Regions from separate parts of the Actinacidiphila sp. ITFR-21 genome, predicted to be linked through region 1. Evidence: riboswitches for the same ligand, from Rfam matches in the RefSeq annotation. Region 1 holds a riboswitch; the other holds the start of a gene.
What was found. A riboswitch is a leader RNA that binds a small molecule or an ion and turns the genes downstream of it on or off. The one in region 1 is predicted to bind thiamine pyrophosphate.
Positions count from the first base shown of each region.

Region 2: linked by a shared signal. The riboswitch ahead of RLT57_RS24090 (thiamine ABC transporter substrate-binding protein) and the one ahead of thiO (glycine oxidase ThiO) in region 1 are both predicted to bind thiamine pyrophosphate.

Region 1 covers NZ_CP134605.1:1,366,973-1,377,211, forward strand. The annotation lists gene RLT57_RS06075 (helix-turn-helix domain-containing protein) at 122-1,321, shown strand; gene RLT57_RS06080 (IS982 family transposase) at 1,380-2,294, shown strand; gene thiE (thiamine phosphate synthase) at 2,532-3,176, opposite strand; gene RLT57_RS06090 (Rv2175c family DNA-binding protein) at 3,233-3,607, opposite strand; gene RLT57_RS06095 (NAD(P)/FAD-dependent oxidoreductase) at 3,783-4,991, opposite strand; TPP riboswitch at 5,466-5,578, shown strand; gene thiO (glycine oxidase ThiO) at 5,567-6,739, shown strand; gene thiS (sulfur carrier protein ThiS) at 6,736-6,942, shown strand; gene RLT57_RS06110 (thiazole synthase) at 6,946-7,869, shown strand; gene pknB (Stk1 family PASTA domain-containing Ser/Thr kinase) at 8,043-10,019, shown strand; gene bfr (bacterioferritin) at 10,224-10,239, shown strand, end outside.
Region 2 covers NZ_CP134605.1:5,352,357-5,362,595, forward strand. The annotation lists gene RLT57_RS24055 (M23 family metallopeptidase) at 1-334, opposite strand, end outside; gene rpsB (30S ribosomal protein S2) at 601-1,527, shown strand; gene tsf (translation elongation factor Ts) at 1,687-2,523, shown strand; gene pyrH (UMP kinase) at 2,706-3,503, shown strand; gene frr (ribosome recycling factor) at 3,652-4,209, shown strand; gene RLT57_RS24080 (phosphatidate cytidylyltransferase) at 4,346-5,341, shown strand; gene rlmN (23S rRNA (adenine(2503)-C(2))-methyltransferase RlmN) at 5,507-6,643, shown strand; TPP riboswitch at 6,674-6,785, shown strand; gene RLT57_RS24090 (thiamine ABC transporter substrate-binding protein) at 6,777-7,901, shown strand; gene RLT57_RS24095 (ABC transporter permease) at 7,979-9,595, shown strand; gene RLT57_RS24100 (ABC transporter ATP-binding protein) at 9,608-10,239, shown strand, end outside.

The sequences.
Region 1 (10,239 bases):
AGGCCGCCTCCTCCCCTGTGATACCCCGAGTCGAAAGGTCCGGCCGATCCCCGCATCGGGGCGTTCGGCTCCCGGCAGCCGCGGGGGTACATTGCGAGTGTCGGGCGCAACGGGAGCCAGCATGCCTCACACACGCGACACGTCCCCGGACAGCGTCGGGGCTCGCATCCGCGAGTTCCGCTTGATCCGTGACTTCACTCTCGCCGAGCTGGGGCGGCGTGCTCACCTTTCCACCAGCCAGCTTTCCCGTATCGAGAACGGTGACCAGCCGCCCAGCGAATCCCTGCTCTCCTCGGTCGCCCGCGCGCTCGCGGTGAACGTGTCCGTACTGCGGGGCCAGCCCTACATGGAGACGCTTCACCTCGATCGGCTGGACGCGCTGCTCCAGCCGATCGGCACGGCGTTCGACGACTGGGACATGCCGCCGGACGACGGACCGCCGCCGCGTGCGCTCGATGTCCTGGAGGCCGACGTGCGGCGTATCCACGCGCTGCGGGTGAAGGCTGCGTTCACCGAGATCGCCGACCACCTGCCGGGGCTGATCTCCGAACTCGCGCTCGTGACGCAGCTTCATCACGCGGGCCGGGACCATGAGCGGGCGTATGCGGCACAGGCCGAGATCTCCCGCACGGCCGCGATCGTCACCTACCGCCTGGGGTACATGGACCTGTCCCGCCTCGCTCTGGCACGCATGGCGGTTGCCGCGCCGCAGTCCGGGGACCCGCGACAGGTCGCCATCGAAAGGTACGAGCGGGCGCAGATAGTCGCGGACAGTTCCCGCCTCGACCGTGGCGTGTCCTTGATGAAGCACGCGCTGAGAGACCTGGACGACGACGGCGACCGTGCGACCCGGGCCGTCCGGGGCACTCTGCAACTGCGCGCGGCGACGCTCTCCGCGCGACAGGGCGACAAGGCCGGCGCGGCGAACTGGCTCGGTGAGGCGGGGGAACTGGCCGACGAGACCGGGGAGACCCGGGACTACGCGCTGGCGTTCGGTCCGCTCAGCGTCCGGCTGCACGAGATCTCGGCTGCCGCCGACCAGAACGACTACGACGCGGCACTTGATGTTGCCGAGAAGGTGAACCTGCCGGAGGACTACCCTCCCACGCGCGCGGCTCACTTCTGGATCGACCGCGCGCATGCCCAAGCGTGGACGGCACGGCGGAACGAGGCTTTCGCATCCCTGGTGAAGGCACGTGATTACTCTCCGCAGTTGGTCCGCTATCACCACTCGGTGCGCCAAACGGTGGGAACGCTGCTGCGGGCCCGTCAGCGGGCGAGTGCTCCCCTCCGTGAGTTCGCCCAGTGGAGCGGCGGCTAGATGAATGAGTCCAAGGGTTCGCCTGCGGACATGGTGCGAGGGCGCCCATGGTCGGTGTGTGAAGACAAACCTGGACACCCTCGCGACTGCACTCTATGCCCGGATCGATGATGAGTTGAAGGCTTCGCCGGGGCTGGCCCCGTGGCGGCCGAAGGTGGGGATCGCGCCTACGCTCAGCGATGCTGAACTGGTCACTCTGGCGGTGATGTCGGCGCTGCTCGGGTACACCTCCGAGCGGCGGTGGCTGCGCCGCGTCGACCGCGACTTCCGCGGCATGTTCCCCTACGTGCCCCAGCCCTCCGGCTACGGCAAGCGACTGCGTGCCGCATCGTCCCTGCTCACCAGCACCATCCGGATCCTGGCCCGGGACACCTCGCTGTGGACCGACGACGTGTGGGTGGTCGATTCCACACCGGTCGGCTGCGGCTGCTCGCGGGAGACCGCGAAACGGTCGGACCTGGCCGGCTGGGCGGAGTACGGCTACTGCGCGTCGCACTCCCGGTATTTCTGGGGACTGCGCCTGCACCTGGTGTGCACGCTGGGCGGCCTGCCGGTCCTGTTCGCGCTGACCGGCGCGAAGGCCGACGAACGCGAGACCCTGCGCGACATGCTCGACACCGCACCCGACGTGGCCGCCTCCCACCCCGGCCAGACGATCATCGGCGACAAGAACTACTACGGACACGACTTCGAGCACGACCTCACCGAACGTCACCTGCACCTGCTGCGACCGGCCCGCAAGGGCGAACCCGAACGGCCCGGCGCGCACCTGTTCAAACCGTTGCGACAGACCATCGAGTCGATCAACCAGACCCTCAAAGGCCAGCTCGACCTGGAACGGCACGGCGGCAAGAGCCCGGCGGGCGTCACCGCACGAGTCCTGTCCCGCGTCCTCGCGCTGACCGCCGCGATCTGGCTCAACGACAAAACCGGGCAACCCATCAAGCGATCCCTGACCGCCTACGACCACTAACCGTGACCCCAACCCTTGGACTCAATCATCTAGCTGTACTGCCCCGGGAGGCCGGGCGCCCCGGCGCCGGACGGCGCGCACGCAGAGGCGAGGGGAACGGTGCGGACGACCACGACGACGTTATACATGGCCGCCGGCCCGATGATGGGGCACTGACGGTCCGCGCCCGGACTCCGCGGCCGTCGGCCGGTTGGGCGCCCCCGGTCGGTCGCCGCCGCCGGCGCGGGCGTCCCCGGGTCAGGTGGCCCGCAGGGCGCGGGTGAAGGCGGCGGCGGAGGCCGCGGGGTCGGGGGACCGGGTGATCGCGCGGACGACCACGACGCGGCGGGCGCCCGCGGCCAGCACGTCGGGGAGGTTGGTGAGGTCGATGCCGCCGATGGCGAACCAGGGGCGGTCGGTGCCGAGCGCGGCGGCATAGCGGACCAGGCCGAGGCCCGGGGCGGGGCGGCCCGGCTTGGTGGGGGTGGGCCAGACCGGTCCGGTGCAGAAGTAGTCCGCCCCAAGCTCCGCCGCCGCCGCCGCGACCTCGGCCTCGGTGTGGCAGGACCGCCCGATGAGGACCTCGTCGCCGAGCAGCGCCCGCGCCATCGGCACCGGCAGGTCGCCCTGCCCGAGGTGGAGGACGTCCGACCCGGCCGCGTACGCCACGTCCGCCCGGTCGTTGACCGCGAGCAGCCGCCCGTGCCTGCGGCACGCCTCGGCGAGCACCGCGAGCGCCGCCAGCTCGTCACGCGCCTCGATGCCCTTGTCGCGGAGCTGGATGACGTCGACCCCGCCGCCGAGCGCCGCGTCCGCGAAGGCCGCGAGGTCGGCGGGCCCGGAGCGGGCGTCCGTGCACAGGTACAGCCGGGCGTCGGCGAGCTGCCGGCGGGCGGTGGTCATCTGCTCCCCCAAAGGTCGCCCCGGCGGCCTTCCCGCCGCCGGGGCGCGGATCGCGGCTACACGGCGAGCGCCTGCGCGCGGCGCTTCACCTCGGTCCCGCGATTCTCCCGCAGCGCCTGCGCGGGCGTGCCGGGCAGGGTCGGGTCCGGGGTGAAGAGCCACTCCAGGGCTTCCTCGTCCGAGAACCCGTCGTCCTTCAGGACGGTCAGCGTGCCGGACAGGCCCTTGATGATCTTCCCCTCACCGAGGAAGTCGCCGGGCACCATCAGTACCTTGTTCTCACCACGGCGGACCGCGAGGAGTTGCCCCTCCTTGATCAGCGGCCGGATCCGGGTCACTTCGAGGCCGAGACGTTCGGCGACCTCCGGCAGGGTGAGCCAGGAGGGAACGAGAGCGTCAATGTGTGCGTCAACCGACGAGAAAACAGTCACGGCACAAGCCTGCCACCTGCCGCCGACAACCGCTGCGGGACGACGCCGACCGGGGGACCCGCCGGGTGTCGCCGGGGGCGCCGCCCGCGCCGCCCCCGGGGCGTACGCCGGGCTCCCCCCGGGCACGCGCCGGGGCTCCCGCCGATATACCCTCCGGGGGCGCGCGCCGGCCCCCTCAGCGGACCGCCGACCTGAGCGGGACCGCCGGGTCGGCGGCGCGTTCGGGGTCCACCGCGGGAGAGCCGCCGAGCAGCTTGCGGGCCTGGGCCATGTCCCGCGGCCTGCCGACCGCGAGCACCGCCGTCAGCAGCCCGTCCCGCAGCCACAGCACCGACCAGGCAGGACCGGCCGGGTCGCCGCGCGGCACCATCGTGTCGGCGTCGGTGTGGTGGCCCGCGTACTGCACGAACCGGCCGAACTGCTCGGACCAGAAGTACGGCACCGGATCGTACGGCTGGTCCCCGCCGAGCAGGTTCGCGGCGGCGGTACGCGGGCCCTGTACGGCGTTGTCCCAGTGGTGGACCAGCAGCCGGCGGCCGTAGCGGGCCGACGGGAAGGATGCGCAGTCGCCGACGGCGTAGACGTCCTCGACGGAGGTGCGCAGCCGGTCGTCGGCCAGCACCGCGCCGTCCGCGTCCACGGCGACCCCGGAGCCGGCCAGCCAGCCGTTGGCGGGCCGGGCGCCGATCCCCACCACGACGGCCGCGGCGGGCAGCCGGCTGCCGTCGGCCAGCACCACCGCGCCGGGCTCCACGGCGGCCACGCGGGTGCCGGTACGCAGCTCGACGCCCGCTTCCTCGTACCAGCCGCGCATGGGGGCGGTCACGGAGGCGGGCAGCACGGCGGCGAGCGGCCGGTCCGCGGCCTCCACGACGGTGACCTCGCAGCCGGCCTGGCGCGCCGCGGTGGCGAACTCGGCGCCGATCCAGCCGGCCCCGACCACGACGATCCGCTGCCGGGCGGCCAGCACGGGGCGCAGCGCGGCGGCGTCGTCCAGCGTCCGCAGCGAGTGGACCCCGGGCAGCCCGGCGGTCCCGGGCAGCTGGACCGGGTACGCGCCGGTGGCCAGCACCAGCCGGTCGTACGGCACGGTGCCCTGGCCGGTGACGATCTCCTTGCTCCCGGACCGCAGCGACTCCGCCCGCACGCCCGGCCGCAGCTCCACCCCGAGCCCGGCGAAGTCCACGTCGAACCGCACGTCCACGGGGGCGTCGCCGTCGCGGCCCCCCAACAGCACCGTTTTCGACAACGGCGGCCGGTCGTACGGGGGATGCGGCTCGTCCCCCACCAGCGTGACCCCGCCCCGCCACCCCTGCCCCCGCAACTCCACCGCGGTCCGCACCCCGGCCATCCCGGCCCCGACGATCACCACATTCCCAGTCACCCGCCTACCGTATTCCCCACCCACCCCCACCACCCCCGAGAGCCCCCGGGAATCGGACGCCCCACCTCACCCACGACCCGGCGGGCACCGGAACGCCGGGCCAAACCCCGCGCGACAGTGCGGTCCCCCTCACCGACCGGCACACGCCGCCGGTGGCGCCACCCGCAAGGGAACGGCCCGCTCGCGGCAAACCCGCAGGACCGAGCCCGACGGCACCCCGGCAACCCCGCGCGGCAGCGCGAACCCGGCCCGGGAAGACCTCCGCGGACCGGCGCACGCCGGCGGCGGCGCGCCCGAGCAGAGGCCCGCACGGCAGCGCCGACCCCCGGCCCGAAGGGCCGAACCCACCCCCACCCACGACCCGGTGGGCACCGGCGGCGGCGCACCCCCGCGCGATGGCGGTCGGCCCAGCGGGAACCCCGCGCGGGTGGACGGCCCGAGAAAGCCCCCCGACCCCCCGGAGGGATAGGGTGCCGGGAGAAGCGCGGGAGCCCGGACGTACCGGGCTGAGAGGGTGGCTGGGCGGCTGCCGACCGTAAATACCTGATCCGGGTCATGCCGGCGAAGGGAGACGCATGATGCCCACATCCCCGAACGGGGCCCGCGGCCACGACGTGCTGGTGGTCGGCGGCGGGCTGATCGGGCTGGTCACCGCGTGGCGGGCGGCGCAGCGCGGGCTGGCGACGGCGCTGGCCGACCCGCTGCCGGGCGGCGGCGCCGCGCACGCCGCGGCCGGGATGCTGGCCGCCGTGACCGAGCTGCGGTACGGCGAGCAGACCCTGCTCGACCTCAACCTCGCCTCGGCCGCCCGCTACCCGGCCTTCGCCGCCGAACTCACCGACCTCACCGGCCTCGGCACCGGTTACCGCCCCTGCGGCACCCTCGCCGTCGCGCTGGACGCCGACGACCGGGCCGACCTGCGCGACCTGCACGCCTTCCAGACCTCGCTGGGCCTGGAGTCGCAGTGGCTCAGCGGCCGGGACTGCCGCCGCCTGGAACCGCTGCTCGCCCCGGGCGTACGCGGCGGGCTGCGGGTGGACGGCGACCACCAGGTCGACCCGCGCCGGCTGGCCGCCGCGCTGCTGCGGGCCGCCGAACTCGCCGGGGTGACGTTCCTGCGGTCCGCGGTGGCCCGCGTCACCCGTACCTGCGACCGCGTCACCGGCGCCCTGCTGGCGGACGGCACCGAGGTCGCCGCCGAGCGCACGGTGCTGGCCGCGGGCAGCGAGAGCGGCCGGATCGCCGGGCTCCCGGAGGACGTGCTGCCGCCGGTCCGGCCGGTCAAGGGCCAGATCCTGCGGCTGCGGATTCCGGCCGCGCACGCGCCGTTCCTGTCCCGTACGGTACGGGCGGTGGTCCGCGGCAGCCATGTCTATCTGGTGCCGCGCGAGAACGGCGAGCTGGTGCTGGGCGCGACCAGCGAGGAGTTCGGCTGGGACACCACGGTCACCGCCGGCGGCGTCTACGAACTTTTGCGGGACGCGCACGAGTTGGTGCCGGGTATCACCGAACTGCCGCTCACCGAGACGCTCGCCGGCCTGCGTCCGGGCTCCCCGGACAACGCGCCGCTGCTCGGCGCCACCGCCCTGGAGGGCCTGCTGCTGGCCACCGGGCACCACCGCAACGGGGTACTGCTCACCCCGGTGACCGGCGACGTCATGGCCGAGGTGCTGGTCTCCGGTGAACTCCCGGACTACGCGCGGCCGTTCGCGGCGGCCCGGTTCGTACGCGAGGGGCAGCCGGCATGACGATCACCGTGCTGCTCAACGGCGAGGAGCGGCGACTGGCCGCGCCCTGCGGCCTGGACGCCCTGGTGGCCACCCTCACCGCCGCGCGCTCGGGGGTGGCCGCCGCGCTCAACGAGACGGTGGTGCCGCGCACCCGCTGGGCGGCCACGGAGCTGTCCGACGGCGACCGGGTGGAGATCCTGACCGCGGTACAGGGGGGCTGAGCGATGACCGCCGACACCCGGCCGGACGGCGTTCCGGACGCCGCCCCGCGACGGGCGCGACTCCCGCGAGCGGCGGAGGAAAGGGGATCCGCCACGCTCGCGTCCATCACGACCACGTCCACCACGCTCGCGCGGCCCGTCGACCCGCTGCGGATCGGCGACGCGGTGTTCTCCTCGCGGCTGATCATGGGCACCGGCGGAGCGCCCAGTCTGGAGGTGCTGGAGCAGGCGCTGCTGGCGTCGGGCACCGAGCTGACCACGGTGGCGATGCGGCGGCTCGACCCGGCGACGAAGGGCTCCGTGCTGTCCGTACTGGCCCGGCACGGCATCCGGGCGCTGCCGAACACGGCGGGCTGCTACACCGCGGGTGAGGCCGTACTGACCGCGCGGCTGGCGCGGGAGGCGCTCGGCACGGACTGGGTGAAGCTCGAAGTCATCGCGGACGAGCACACGTTGCTGCCCGATCCGGTGGAACTCCTGGAGGCGGCGGAGACGTTGGTGGACGACGGCTTCACGGTGCTGCCCTACACCAGTGACGACCCGGTGCTGGCGCGGAAGCTGGAGGACGTCGGCTGTGCGGCGGTCATGCCGCTCGGGTCGCCGATCGGGTCCGGCCTCGGCATCCGCAATCCGCACAACTTCCAGCTCATCACCGAGCGGGCCGGCGTCCCGGTGATCCTGGACGCGGGCGCGGGCACGGCCTCCGACGCGGCTCAGGCGATGGAGCTCGGCTGCGCGGCGGTGATGCTGGCCTCCGCCGTCACCCGGGCCCGGCACCCCGCCCTGATGGCCGCCGCCATGCGCGACGCGGTCACCGCCGGCCGCCTCGCCCACCGCGCCGGCCGCATCCCCCGCCGTCACCACGCCCTCCCCTCCTCCCCGGCCGCGGGCACGGCGTCCTTCGACCCGGAGGCTCCCGCTTTCTGAGCCGTGCCCGCGGCCGGGCGGCGCCGTCCGCGCCGCGCTCCCGCCGGCCGGCCCGCGGGAGCGCGGCGCGGCGGCCTGCCGGGGTCACGGAACGGTAGCGGTACGCAACGGGCCGGACACAGTGGCGGGCGGGGCCCGGGGGCGGGCGGGGCGGGCTCGTAGAATCGGGCTTCGTGGACACCACCGTGCATGACCCGCTTGTGGGACACCTGCTCGACGGGCGTTACCGGGTCGAGGGCCGTATCGCGGTCGGCGGGATGTCCACGGTCTACCGGGCCGTGGACACCCGCCTGGACCGGGTGCTCGCGCTGAAGGTGATGCACCCCGGGCTGGCGGCGGACACGGAGTTCGTGGAGCGGTTCATCCGGGAGGCGAAGGCGGTCGCACGGCTGGCGCACCCGAACGTGGTGGGGGTCTACGACCAGGGCACCGACGGCACGTATGTGTACCTGGCCATGGAGTACGTGGCCGGCTGCACGCTGCGGGACGTGCTGCGCGGGCGCGGCGCGCTCGCACCGCGCGCGGCGCTGGACGTCCTGGAGCCGGTGCTGGCCGCGCTGGGCGCCGCACACCGGGCGCACCTGGTGCACCGGGACATGAAGCCGGAGAACGTGCTGATAGGGGACGACGGCCGGGTCAAGGTCGCCGACTTCGGCCTGGTCAGGTCGGTGGACACGCAGACCGACGTGACCGGCGCGGGCGCCCTGATGGGCACCGTGTCGTACCTGGCGCCGGAGCAGATCGAGTACGGCACCGTCGACCAGCGCACCGACGTGTACGCCTGCGGTGTGGTTTTCTACGAGATGCTGGCCGGCCGCAAGCCGCGCGGCGGCGGCACCCCGGTGCAGGTGATCTTCCAGCACCTCAAGGAGCCGATGCCGGCCCCCTCCGCGGCCGTCCCGGGCCTGGCGCCCGCGCTGGACGCGCTGGTGGCCAGGGCCTGCGCCCGCGACCCGCGGGAGCGGCCGGCCGACGCGGTGGAGCTGCTCGCCGAGGTGCGGGCGGTGCGGGACGCGCTCACCGCCGAGCAGCTGGACGGGCCGGCGGCCGACACCGTACCGGCGCTGCCGCGCGTCCCGGCCGGTTCCGAGGAGCCGACCGGCGTCGTACCGCTCCCCGCCGCGACCCCGCCCTACGGCACCGCCGCGGACGACCTCCCCGGCGCCACCCCGCCCTACGGCACCGCCGCGGACGCCGCCGACGGGCTCGACCGGACGAGTCGGCTGGCGATGCCGCTGCCGCAGGAGCCGGGGCCAGGACGGGCACGCCGGCGAGGGGCGGGCAGGCGCGGGCCGCTCGCGGTGGTGCTGGTGCTGCTCGCCCTGCTGGGCGTCGGCGCGGGCTTCTGGTACGTCGGCGACGGCCGGTTCACCGAGGTCCCCGGCGTGCTGGGGCTGCCGCAGGCCACGGCCCGGCAGAAGCTGTCGGCGGCCGGCCTGGACAGCAGCGTGCGGCAGGACTTCTCGCTGACCGTGCCGCGCGGCAGCGTGATCGGCACCGACCCGGCGCCGGGCCGGCGGGTGCGGAGCAACGGCACGGTGACCCTGACCGTCTCCAAGGGCCCCGGGCAGGTGCGGGTGCCCACCGTACGGGGCCGTTCGCTCACCGCGGCCCGGCAGGAGCTCAAGGCCGCGGGGCTGGCCCCCGGCACCGTCACCCGTGCGTTCAGCGACGACGTGCCCGGCGGCCAGGTGATCTCCACCGACCCGGCGGGCGGCCGGGACCTCGCTCCCGGCACCCCGGTGGCCCTCAGGGTCTCGCGCGGTGCGCCGGTGGACCTGCCGGACGTGGTCGGCGACCCGGTGACCGACGCCCGGGAGCAGTTGGAGGACGCCGGGCTGAAAGTGGTGCTCGCCCAGGACGAGGTCTACTCCGACGAGGCGGACAAGGACACCGTGGCCCGGGTCTCCCCGTCGGACGGCCTCGGCACCGGGGACACCGTGACGATCACCGTCTCCAAGGGCCGGCAGGAGTTCGACGTGCCCGACGTGAAGGGCAGGAGCGAGACCGACGCCAAGCGGATCCTGTCGGCGGCGGGCTTCGGCACCCGGGTGATCCCCATCTTCTTCGGCGACACCGTCTTCAGCCAGTCCCCGGGCGGCGGCAGCCGGGCCGCCAAGGGCGCCACCATCACGCTGTGGGTGCGCTGAGCCGGGCCGGCCACCCGGTCCGGCCGTGGCCGGGAGCGGCCGGTCCGGTCTGGTCCGGCCGGTCCGGCCTGGTCCGGCTCGTCCTTTCCCGCGCCGTCCGGGGCCGGGCGGGTGGTGGCGGTAAGCCCGCGCTTACTGGATCACGCCCGGCGGCGGTGCAAGGATGCGGGCGACAGCCGAGCCAACCGGAAGGACGGCGTTGCCATGCAGGGCGACCCCG
Region 2 (10,239 bases), 4.0 Mb from region 1:
GGCCGGGAGCGGCGGCGCGCACCGGGATGCCGCGGCCGGCCCGCAGGTCGACACCGCGGTGGCCGGCCGCCCACGGGGCCGCGGGCGGGGCGAAGGCGCGCAGGACGAGCGGGCGGCCCCGTGGGCCCGGTCCCGCCACCGGCCAGCAGCGGTCGGCCGCGCACCCCGCGGCCGGGGCGGCGGAGGCGCGCGGCCCGTGCGGGACGGCGGCAGGGCGCGGGGCGCCGGCCGAGGGCAGGGCGCCGGCCGGGCGGCGGGCGGGGGCGCCCGGGGCCGTGGTCAGGAGGGCCGCGGTCACCGCGAGGACGGCCGGCCACGTTGCCGTGAAGGTCATGCGCTCACGATGGCCGATCCGCCCGCAGCCGCGATGATCTTGGTCCGTGACCTGTGGATAACTCGGGTGTCGCCTGGTACTCCGCCCGTCCCGTACACTTCCCATGGCGATTCGGGTCACCGGATCGACTTCGCACGCCCCGCCACCTACCCCCGTTCAGGGGCGGTGGCCGCGCCCCTCGGTCCCTCGTGGCACGGCGCGTCGGGGCGTCAGGCGTGGCCGCCGTCCGGTGGCCGCGATAACCGAGCACCTCAAGGAGTACGGCCATGGCCGTCGTCACGATGCGGGAGCTGCTGGAGAGCGGCGTCCACTTCGGGCACCAGACCCGCCGCTGGAACCCGAAGATGAAGCGCTTCATCTTCACCGAGCGCAACGGCATCTACATCATCGACCTGCTCCAGTCGCTGTCGTACATCGACCGCGCTTACGAGTTCGTCAAGGAGACCGTCGCGCACGGCGGTTCCATCATGTTCGTCGGTACCAAGAAGCAGGCGCAGGAGGCCATCGCGGAGCAGGCGTCCCGCGTCGGCATGCCCTACGTCAACCAGCGCTGGCTGGGCGGCATGCTCACCAACTTCTCGACCGTCTACAAGCGCCTGCAGCGCCTCAAGGAGCTTGAGGAGATCGACTTCGAGGACGTGGCCGCCTCCGGCCTCACCAAGAAGGAGCTGCTGGTCCTCTCCCGCGAGAAGGACAAGCTGGAGAAGACCCTCGGCGGCATCCGCGAGATGCAGAAGGTTCCCAGCGCCGTCTGGATCGTGGACACCAAGAAGGAGCACATCGCGGTCGGTGAGGCGCGCAAGCTCCGTATCCCGGTCGTCGCGATCCTGGACACCAACTGCGACCCTGACGAGGTCGACTACAAGATCCCCGGCAACGACGACGCGATCCGCTCCGTCACGCTGCTCACCCGGGTGATCGCCGACGCCGTCGCCGAGGGCCTCATCGCCCGCTCCGGCGCCGCGCTGAACGACAAGAAGGTCGAAGGCGTCGCCGAGCCGCTCGCCGAATGGGAGCGGGACCTCCTTGAGGGCGAGAAGAAGGCGGACGACGGCGAGACCGCCGCCGCTGGGACCGCCGAGGCCGACGCCCCGGTTGCCGACGCCCCCGTCGAGACCCCGGCCGCCGAGGCTCCTGCCGTCGAGGCCGCCGCCGAGACCCCTGCCGCCCAGGACGACGCCGAGCAGGCCTGAGCCTCCCGGTACCGCCCTGCCCGCGCAGCCGCTCAGGCCGCGCGGGCAGTACGGCGAGACCGCCGAGAACGACGAGAAGCACGTGTGACGACGGCGGGGGCCCACGCCCCCGCCGTTGACCCGTGAATCCACCGACCATTCGGGAAGAGACCACAACCCATGGCGAACTTCACCGCCGCCGACGTCAAGAAGCTCCGCGAGCTCACCGCCGCGGGCATGATGGACTGCAAGAACGCCCTCACCGAGGCCGAAGGCGACCTGGACAAGGCCGTCGAGATCCTCCGCGTCAAGGGCCAGAAGGGCGTCACCAAGCGCGAGGGCCGCTCGGCCTCCAACGGCGCCGTCGTCTCCCTGATCGCCCCCGACAACACCGAGGGCGTCCTGGTCGAGCTCAAGTGCGAGACCGACTTCGTCGCGAAGGGCGACAAGTTCGTCGCCCTCGCCAACGCCATCGCCGAGCACGTCGCCGCCAGCAAGCCGGCCGGTATCGAGGCGCTGCTCGGCTCCGAAATCAAGGACGGCCAGACCGTCCAGGCCTTCGTGGACGAGGCCAACGCGACTCTCGGCGAGAAGATCGTGCTCGACCGCTTCGCCCAGTTCAGCGGCGGCTACGTCGCCTCCTACCTGCACCGCACCAGCCCGGACCTGCCCCCGCAGGTCGGCGTGCTGGTCGAGCTGGACAAGGAGGACGCCCAGACCGCCAAGGACATCGCCCAGCACATCGCCGCGTTCGCGCCGACGTTCCTGAGCCGCGACGAGATCGACGCCCAGACGGTGGAGAACGAGCGCCGGGTCGCCGAGGCCACCGCCCGCGAGGAGGGCAAGCCCGACGCCGCCCTGCCGCGGATCGTCGAAGGTCGGCTGAACGGCTTCTTCAAGGAAAACGTCGTCGTGGAGCAGGCGTTCGCCAAGGACGCCAAGAAGACCGTCCAGAAGGTCCTGGACGAGGCCGGCGTCAAGCTCCAGCGCTTCGCCCGCTTCCGCGTCGGCGTCTGACCACCGCGGCGGCGGACACTCCACGGAGGCGTCCGGCCGCCGAATGTCCGACGGCCCCGCTAGGGTCGTAGTCGGCCGCCCGCCGGCCGGCCGCAGATGTCGAGGAGGCCATTGCCGTCCAGGGAACCCACGAGGACCCGCGGCAATGGCCTCCTTTGTACGTGCACGAGGAGAAGACCCCCATGGACGACGGCACCGACCAGCCCCGAGCCGACCAGACCCGCACCACCGACACGGGCACCCGCAAGGGTGCCGCGCACCGCCGCCGCTACCTGCTGAAGCTGTCCGGAGAGGCGTTCGCCGGAGGAGGGGGCCTCGGCGTCGACCCCGACACCGTGCACGCCATCGCGCGGGAGATCGCCGCGGTCGTCCGGGACGGCTACGAGATCGCGCTCGTCGTCGGCGGCGGCAACTTCTTCCGCGGCGCCGAGCTCCAGCAGCGCGGCATGGACCGGGCCCGCTCGGACTACATGGGGATGCTCGGCACGGTGATGAACTGCCTGGCCCTCCAGGACTTCCTGGAGAAGGAGGGCATCGAGACCCGGGTGCAGACCGCGATCACCATGGGCCAGGTCGCCGAGCCGTACATCCCGCTGCGCGCCGTCCGGCACCTCGAAAAGGGGCGGGTGGTGATCTTCGGCGCCGGGATGGGCATGCCGTACTTCTCCACCGACACCACCGCCGCCCAGCGGGCCCTGGAGATCGAGGCCGCGGCGATGCTGATGGGCAAGAACGGCGTCGACGGGGTCTACGACTCCGACCCGAAGCTCAACCCGGACGCGGTGAAGTTCGACGCCCTGGAGTACAGCGAGGTCATCGCCCGCGACCTGCGGGTCGCCGACCTCACCGCGATCACCCTCTGCCAGGACAACAAACTGCCGATCCTCGTCTTCGAGCTGCTCGCCGAGGGCAACATCGCCCGAGCCGTCAGGGGTGAGAAGATCGGCACGCTGGTCAACGACCAGGGCACCCGGGCGTGATGGCGGCCCGGACGCCGGACACCGGACCTGTCCCCGGCTTGCCCGGAACGGGGATGGACAACTCGCTGCCGGTCGGACACCGTGCAGGAAAGACGCGCGCAGGGGCCCCGACTCGATGGCTCCGCCTTCTGAATACCAGGAGCACATGGTGATTGAAGAGACCCTCCTCGAAGCCGAGGAGAAGATGGAGAAAGCCGTCATTGTCGCCAAGGACGATCTGGCGGCGATCCGGACGGGCCGTGCGCACCCGGCGATGTTCAACAAGATCGTGGCCGAGTACTACGGCACCGTCACCCCGATCAACCAGCTCGCCTCCTTCTCGGTGCCCGAGCCGCGGATGGCGGTGATCACCCCCTTCGACAGCAGCAGCCTGCGCAACATCGAAGAGGCGATCCGCAACTCCGACCTCGGCGTCAACCCGGGCAACGACGGCCGTATCATCCGGGTGGTCTTCCCGCAGCTCACCGAGGAGCGCCGCCGGGAGTACATCAAGGTCGCCAGGGCCAAGGGCGAGGACGCGAAGATCTCCATCCGCAGTGTCCGCCGCAAGGCCAAGGAGACGCTGGACAAGCTGGTCAAGGACGGGGAGTCCGGCGAGGACGAGGTGCGGCGCGCCGAGAAGGAGCTCGACGACACCACCGCCAAGTACGTGGCGCAGGTCGACGAGCTGCTCAAGCACAAGGAAGCGGAGCTGCTGGAGGTCTGACCGGCCGTCCGTCACCGTCCCGAGTCGGCCGTCCGTTCACGCCGGCCCCGTCATCGCGTACCCCCCCGTACGCACCCGCACGCGCAACCCATCCCCCTGACCCACCCATGACAACGACGACGCGAGGCGAAGCTCCGTGAACGACTCTTCCTGGGGCGCTTCGCCGCGCACCGGCCATGCGGTGGGAGCTCCGCACGCGGCGGGTTCCGCGACGGGGACGGGGGCCAGGAGGAAGACTCCTTCCATGCCGTCTCCCCCGCCACCCTCCTCCGACCGGCCGCAGCCGCCTCCCGCACCCGCCCCCGCTCCAGCGAAGAAGTCGGCGGGGCGGGATCTGCGGTCGGCGATAGGGGTGGGCGTCGGGCTCGGCGTGGTGGTGCTCGCCGCGCTGTTCGTCGTCAAGGCGGTCTTCGTCGGGGTGGTGGTCGCCGCGGTCGTGGGCGGTGTGTGGGAGCTGACCTCCCGGCTGGCCGAACGCAAGGGGATCCACGCGCCGCTGGTGCCGCTCGCGGTGGGGGGCGCTTCCACGGTGGTCGCCGGCTACGTCCGGGGCGCCGAGGGGGCGTGGACGGCGATCGCGCTCACCGCGCTGGCCGTCCTGGTCTGGCGGATGGCCCGCCCGCCCGAGGACTACCTCCGGGACGTCACGGCCGGCGTCTTCACCGCCTTCTACGTCCCCTTCCTGGCCACCTTCGTGGTGATGATGCTGGCCGCCGACGACGGCCCCCGGCGGGTGCTGGTCTTCCTCATCCTCACCGTGATCTCCGACACCGGCGCCTACGCGGTCGGCTGGCGCTTCGGCAGCCACCGCCTCGCGCCCCGGATCAGCCCCGGCAAGACCCGCGAGGGCCTGGTCGGGGCGATGTCCTTCGCGATGGCCGCCGGCGCGCTGCTCATGCAGTACGTCATCGACGACGGCCGCTGGTGGCAGGGCCTCCTCCTCGGGCTCGCCGCGGCCACCAGCGCGACCCTGGGCGACCTCGGCGAGTCCATGATCAAACGCGACCTCGGCATCAAGGACATGGGCTCCCTCCTCCCGGGCCACGGCGGCATCATGGACCGCCTCGACTCCCTCCTGCCGACCGCCCCGGTGGTGTGGCTGCTGATGGTGGTCTTCGTCGGCCAGGGCTGACCCGGGGCCGCCCGCCCCGCGCTCCCCGGGCGCCCGCGCCCGGACCATCCCTGCACGGCCCCGGCGCCGGGGCCGGCCCCGGCCCCGGCGCCCGGCAGGGGAGGCAGCGGTGAGGGCCGCAGGGGCAAACGGCACACCCCCGGGTCTGCGACACTGGAAGGCATCATGCCTGTGCCCGGAGAACTCACCTTTGCCGTGCCGCGCGGAGCCAAGAAGCCGCCGCGGCACCTTGCCGACCTCTCGCCCGCGGAGCGGAAGGAGGCGGTGGCCGCGCTCGGGGAGAAGCCGTTCCGGGCCAAGCAGCTGTCCCAGCACTACTTCGCCCGGTACGCCGACGACCCCGCGGCGTGGACGGACATACCGGCCGCGGCCCGCGGGAAGCTCGCGGGGGACCTGCTGCCGGAGCTGATGACGGTGGTGCGGCACGCTTCCTGCGACGACGGCGACACCCGCAAGACGCTGTGGCGGCTGTTCGACGGGACGCTGGTCGAGTCGGTGCTGATGCGGTACCCGGACCGGGTGACGATGTGCGTCTCCTCACAGGCCGGGTGCGGGATGAACTGCCCGTTCTGCGCCACCGGTCAGGCCGGTCTGGACCGCAACCTGTCCACCGCCGAGATCGTCCACCAGATCGTCGCCGGAATGCGTTCGCTGCGCGACGGCGAACTGCCCGGGGGCGCCTGCGCGGCCGACGGCTCCGGGGCGGGCCCGTCGCGGCTGTCGAACATCGTCTTCATGGGCATGGGGGAGCCGCTGGCCAACTACAACCGGGTGGTCGGCGCCATCCGCCGCCTCACCGACCCCGAGCCGGACGGCCTCGGCCTGTCGCAGCGCGGCATCACCGTGTCCACGGTCGGCCTGGTTCCGGCCATGCACCGGTTCGCCGACGAGGGCTTCAAGTGCCGCCTCGCGGTGTCCCTGCACGCCCCCGACGACGAGCTGCGCGACACCCTCGTCCCGGTCAATACCCGCTGGAAGGTCCGCGAGGTGCTGGACGCCGCCTGGCACTACGCGGAGGTGTCCGGCCGCCGGATCTCCGTCGAGTACGCCCTGATCCGCGACGTCAACGACCAGGCGTGGCGGGCCGACCGGCTGGGCCGGCTGCTGAAGAACCACCGGGTGCACGTCAACCTGATCCCGCTCAACCCGACCCCGGGCTCCCGGTGGACGGCCTCGCGGCCCGAGGACGAGCGCGCGTTCGTCGCCGCGCTGGAGGCCCACGGCGTGCCCGTGACCGTACGGGACACCCGCGGACAGGAGATCGACGGCGCCTGTGGACAACTGGCGGCGGCCGAACGCTGACCTGCTGCTACCGTGCACTCGTACAAGTGAACACTCCGACAGGGGAGCGCCTGAGACGGCGCTGAGAGTGCGGCCCCCGAGACCGCAGACCCTCGGACCTGATCCGGGTCGTACCGGCGTAGGGAGTCAGCAGATGAAGAGCGTTCGTCGGCGTGCCATGGGCGCGCTCGTCCTCGCCACCGCGGGAGCCGTGGTCCTGGCCGCGTGCGGCGGCGGCTCCGGATCGGGTTCCGGAACCGGGCCGGGCGCCGGCGCCCCGGCCGCCAGCGGCGGGACGAAGTCCAAGACCGTCACCCTGGTCAGCCACGACTCCTTCGCCGCCTCCAAGGAGGTGCTCGCGGAGTTCACCGAAAAGACCGGCTACACCGTCAAGGTGCTGCGCGGCGGCGACGCGGGCGCGGCCGTCAACCAGGCGATCCTCACCAAGGACCACCCGCGCGGCGACGTCTTCTTCGGGGTCGACAACACCCTGCTCTCCCGCGCCCTGGACAACGGCCTGTTCGACCCCTACACGGCCAGGGACCTCGACCAGGTCGCCTCCGACGTCCAACTCGACGCCGCAGGACACCGGGTCACCCCCATCGACTCCGGCGACGTCTGCGTCAACTACGACCGCGCCTACTTCACCGCGCACCGGCTCGCCCCGCCGCAGACCTTCGCCGACCTGGCCAAGCCCGCCTACAAGAACCTGCTGGTCACCGAGAACGTCAGTACCTCCTCCCCGGGCCTGGCCTTCCTGCTCGGCAGCGTCGCCGCCTACGGCGGCGACGGCTGGCAGGCGTACTGGAAACAGCTGCGGAAGAACGGCGTCGAAGTCGTCGACAGCTGGGAGCAGGCGTACAACGAGAGCTTCTCCGGCTCGGGCGCCGGCAAGAAGGCCAAGGGCGACCGGCCGCTGGTGGTCTCCTACGCCTCCAGCCCGCCCGCCGAGGTGATCGGGGTCAGCCCCGCGCCCGCGCAGTCACCGGTCGGCGTGTCCACCGGGACCTGCTTCCGGCAGATCGAGTTCGCCGGGCTGCTGCACGGCGCGAAGAACCCCGCGGGCGGCAAGGCGCTCATCGACTACATGATCGGCAAGGCGTTCCAGGAGGACATGCCCCTCCAGATGTACGTCGACCCGGTCCGCAAGGGCGCCGTCGAGCCCGAGGTGTTCGTCAGGTACGGCGCGCGGATCGACCACCCGACGACGCTGCCCCCCGCCACGATCGCCGACAAGCGGGACGACTGGGTGAAGGCATGGACCTCGATCGTCCTCTGACGGCGGCCGCTCCCCACCTCCCGGCCCCCCGCCGCCTCCCGCACCCCACCCGCGCCACCACCGTCCGGCTCGCGCTGATGGCGCCGCCGCTCGTCTTCTTCGCCGTCTTCTTCGCCTACCCGGTCGCCTCCATCGTCGGCCGCGGACTGCGCCGGGACGGCGGCTGGCACCTCGGCGCGGTCGGCGACGTACTCGGCGACGGCTCGATCCGGCACGTGCTGTGGTTCACCTGCTGGCAGGCCGCCGCCTCCACCGGCCTGACCCTGGCGCTCGCGCTGCCGGGCGCGTACGTCTTCGCCCGGCTGGACTTCCCCGGCAAGCGGCTGCTGCGGGCGGTGGTGACCGTGCCGTTCGTGCTGCCGACGGTCGTGGCCGGCACCGCCTTCCTGGCGCTGCTCGGCCGCGGCGGCTTCAGCGACGACCTGCTGGGCTTCCGGCTCGACACCAGCGTCTGGGCGATCCTGACCGCCCACGTCTTCTTCAACTACGCGGTGGTCGTCCGCACCGTCGGCGGCCTGTGGGCGCAGCTCGACCCGCGGCAGGAGGAGGCCGCCCGGACGCTCGGCGCGGGCCGGTTCGCGGCCTGGCGCCGGGTGACGCTGCCCGCGCTCGGGACCTCGGTGGCCGCCGCCGCGCTGCTGGTGTTCCTGTTCACCTTCACCTCCTTCGGCGTGATCCAGATCCTCGGCGGGCCCACATACTCCACCCTGGAGGTGGAGATCTACCGGCAGACCGCCGAACTCCTGGACCTGCCGGCCGCCGCCGTGCTCACCCTGCTCCAGCTCGCCGCGGTGGCCGCGATCCTGGCCCTGCACGCCTGGACGGTACGGCGCCGCGAGGCGACCCTGCGGCTGGTCGACGCCGCCGGCACCGCGCACCGGCCGCGCGGCGGCGAACGGGTCCTGCTGGCCGCCGTGCTCGCCGTCGTCGCGCTGCTGATCCTGCTGCCGCTCGGTGTGCTCGTCGCCCGCTCCCTGGACGGCCCCGGCGGCTACGGACTCACCTACTACCGCGGTCTCGCCTCCGCCGACGCCGACGGCGGTACGTTCCTGGTCGCCCCGCTGGAGACGGTCTGGAACTCGCTGCGCTACGCAGCCGCCGCCACCGTCGTCGCGCTGCTGGTCGGCGGGCTCGCCGCGGCGGCCCTGGTCCGCAGGGCCGGCCGGCTGGTACGCGGCTTCGACGCGCTGCTGATGCTGCCGCTGGGCACCTCGGCGGTCACCGTCGGCTTCGGTTTCCTGATCACCCTCGACAAGCCGCCGCTGGACCTGCGGGACTCCTGGCTGCTGGTGCCGTTCGCCCAGGCCCTGGTCGGGGTGCCGTTCGTGGTCCGGGTCATGGTGCCGGTGCTGCGGGCCGTGGACCACCGGCTGCGGGAGGCCGCCGCGGTGCTCGGTGCGTCACCCGCCCGGGTCTGGCGGGAGGTCGAACTGCCCTTTGTCGGGCGGGCGCTGGGTATCGCCGCCGGGTTCGCCTTCGCGGTGTCCCTGGGCGAGTTCGGGGCGACCGTCTTCATCGCACGCCCCGACAGCCCGACCCTGCCGGTCGCCGTCGCCCGCCTGCTCGGCCGGGCCGGCGCCGCCAACTACGGCCAGGCGATGGCCCTGAGCACCGTCTTGATGCTGGTGTGCGCCGCCTCGCTGCTGGTCCTGGAGAACCTCAGGACCAGCGCCGACTCCGCCGGGGAGTTCTAGATGACCCGCCCGCTGCTGCGCCTGGAGGCCGCGACCGTACGGTTCGGGGAGCGCGCCGCGCTCGACACGGTGGACCTGGAGGTCGCAGCCCACGAGATCGTCTGCGTGCTCGGGCCCAGCGGCAGCGGCAAGTCCACCCTGCTGCGGACCGTCGCCGGACTCCAGCCGCTGGACGGTGGCCGGGTGCTGCTCGACGGCGCCGACCAGCGGGCGGTGCCCGCGCACCGGCGCGGGGTCGGCCTGATGTTCCAGGACCACCAGCTCTTCCCGCAGCGCGACGTCGGCGGCAACGTCTCCTTCGGGCCGCGCGTGCACAGGATGCCGCGCGGGCCGCGCGACCGGCTGGTCGCCGAACTCCTCGCGCTGGTCGGCCTGCCCGGCGCCGCCCGCCGCGCGGTCGCCACCCTCTCCGGCGGCGAGCAGCAGCGCGTCGCCCTCGCCCGCGCACTGGCCCCCGAACCGCGGCTGCTGATGCTCGACGAACCGCTCGGCCAGCTCGACCGCTCGCTGCGTGAACGCCTGGTGGTGGAGCTGCGCCGGATCTTCGGCCGGCTGGGCACCACGGTGCTGGCCGTCACCCACGACCAGGGTGAGGCGTTCGCGCTCGCCGACCGGGTCGTGGTGATGCGGGACGGCCGGATCGC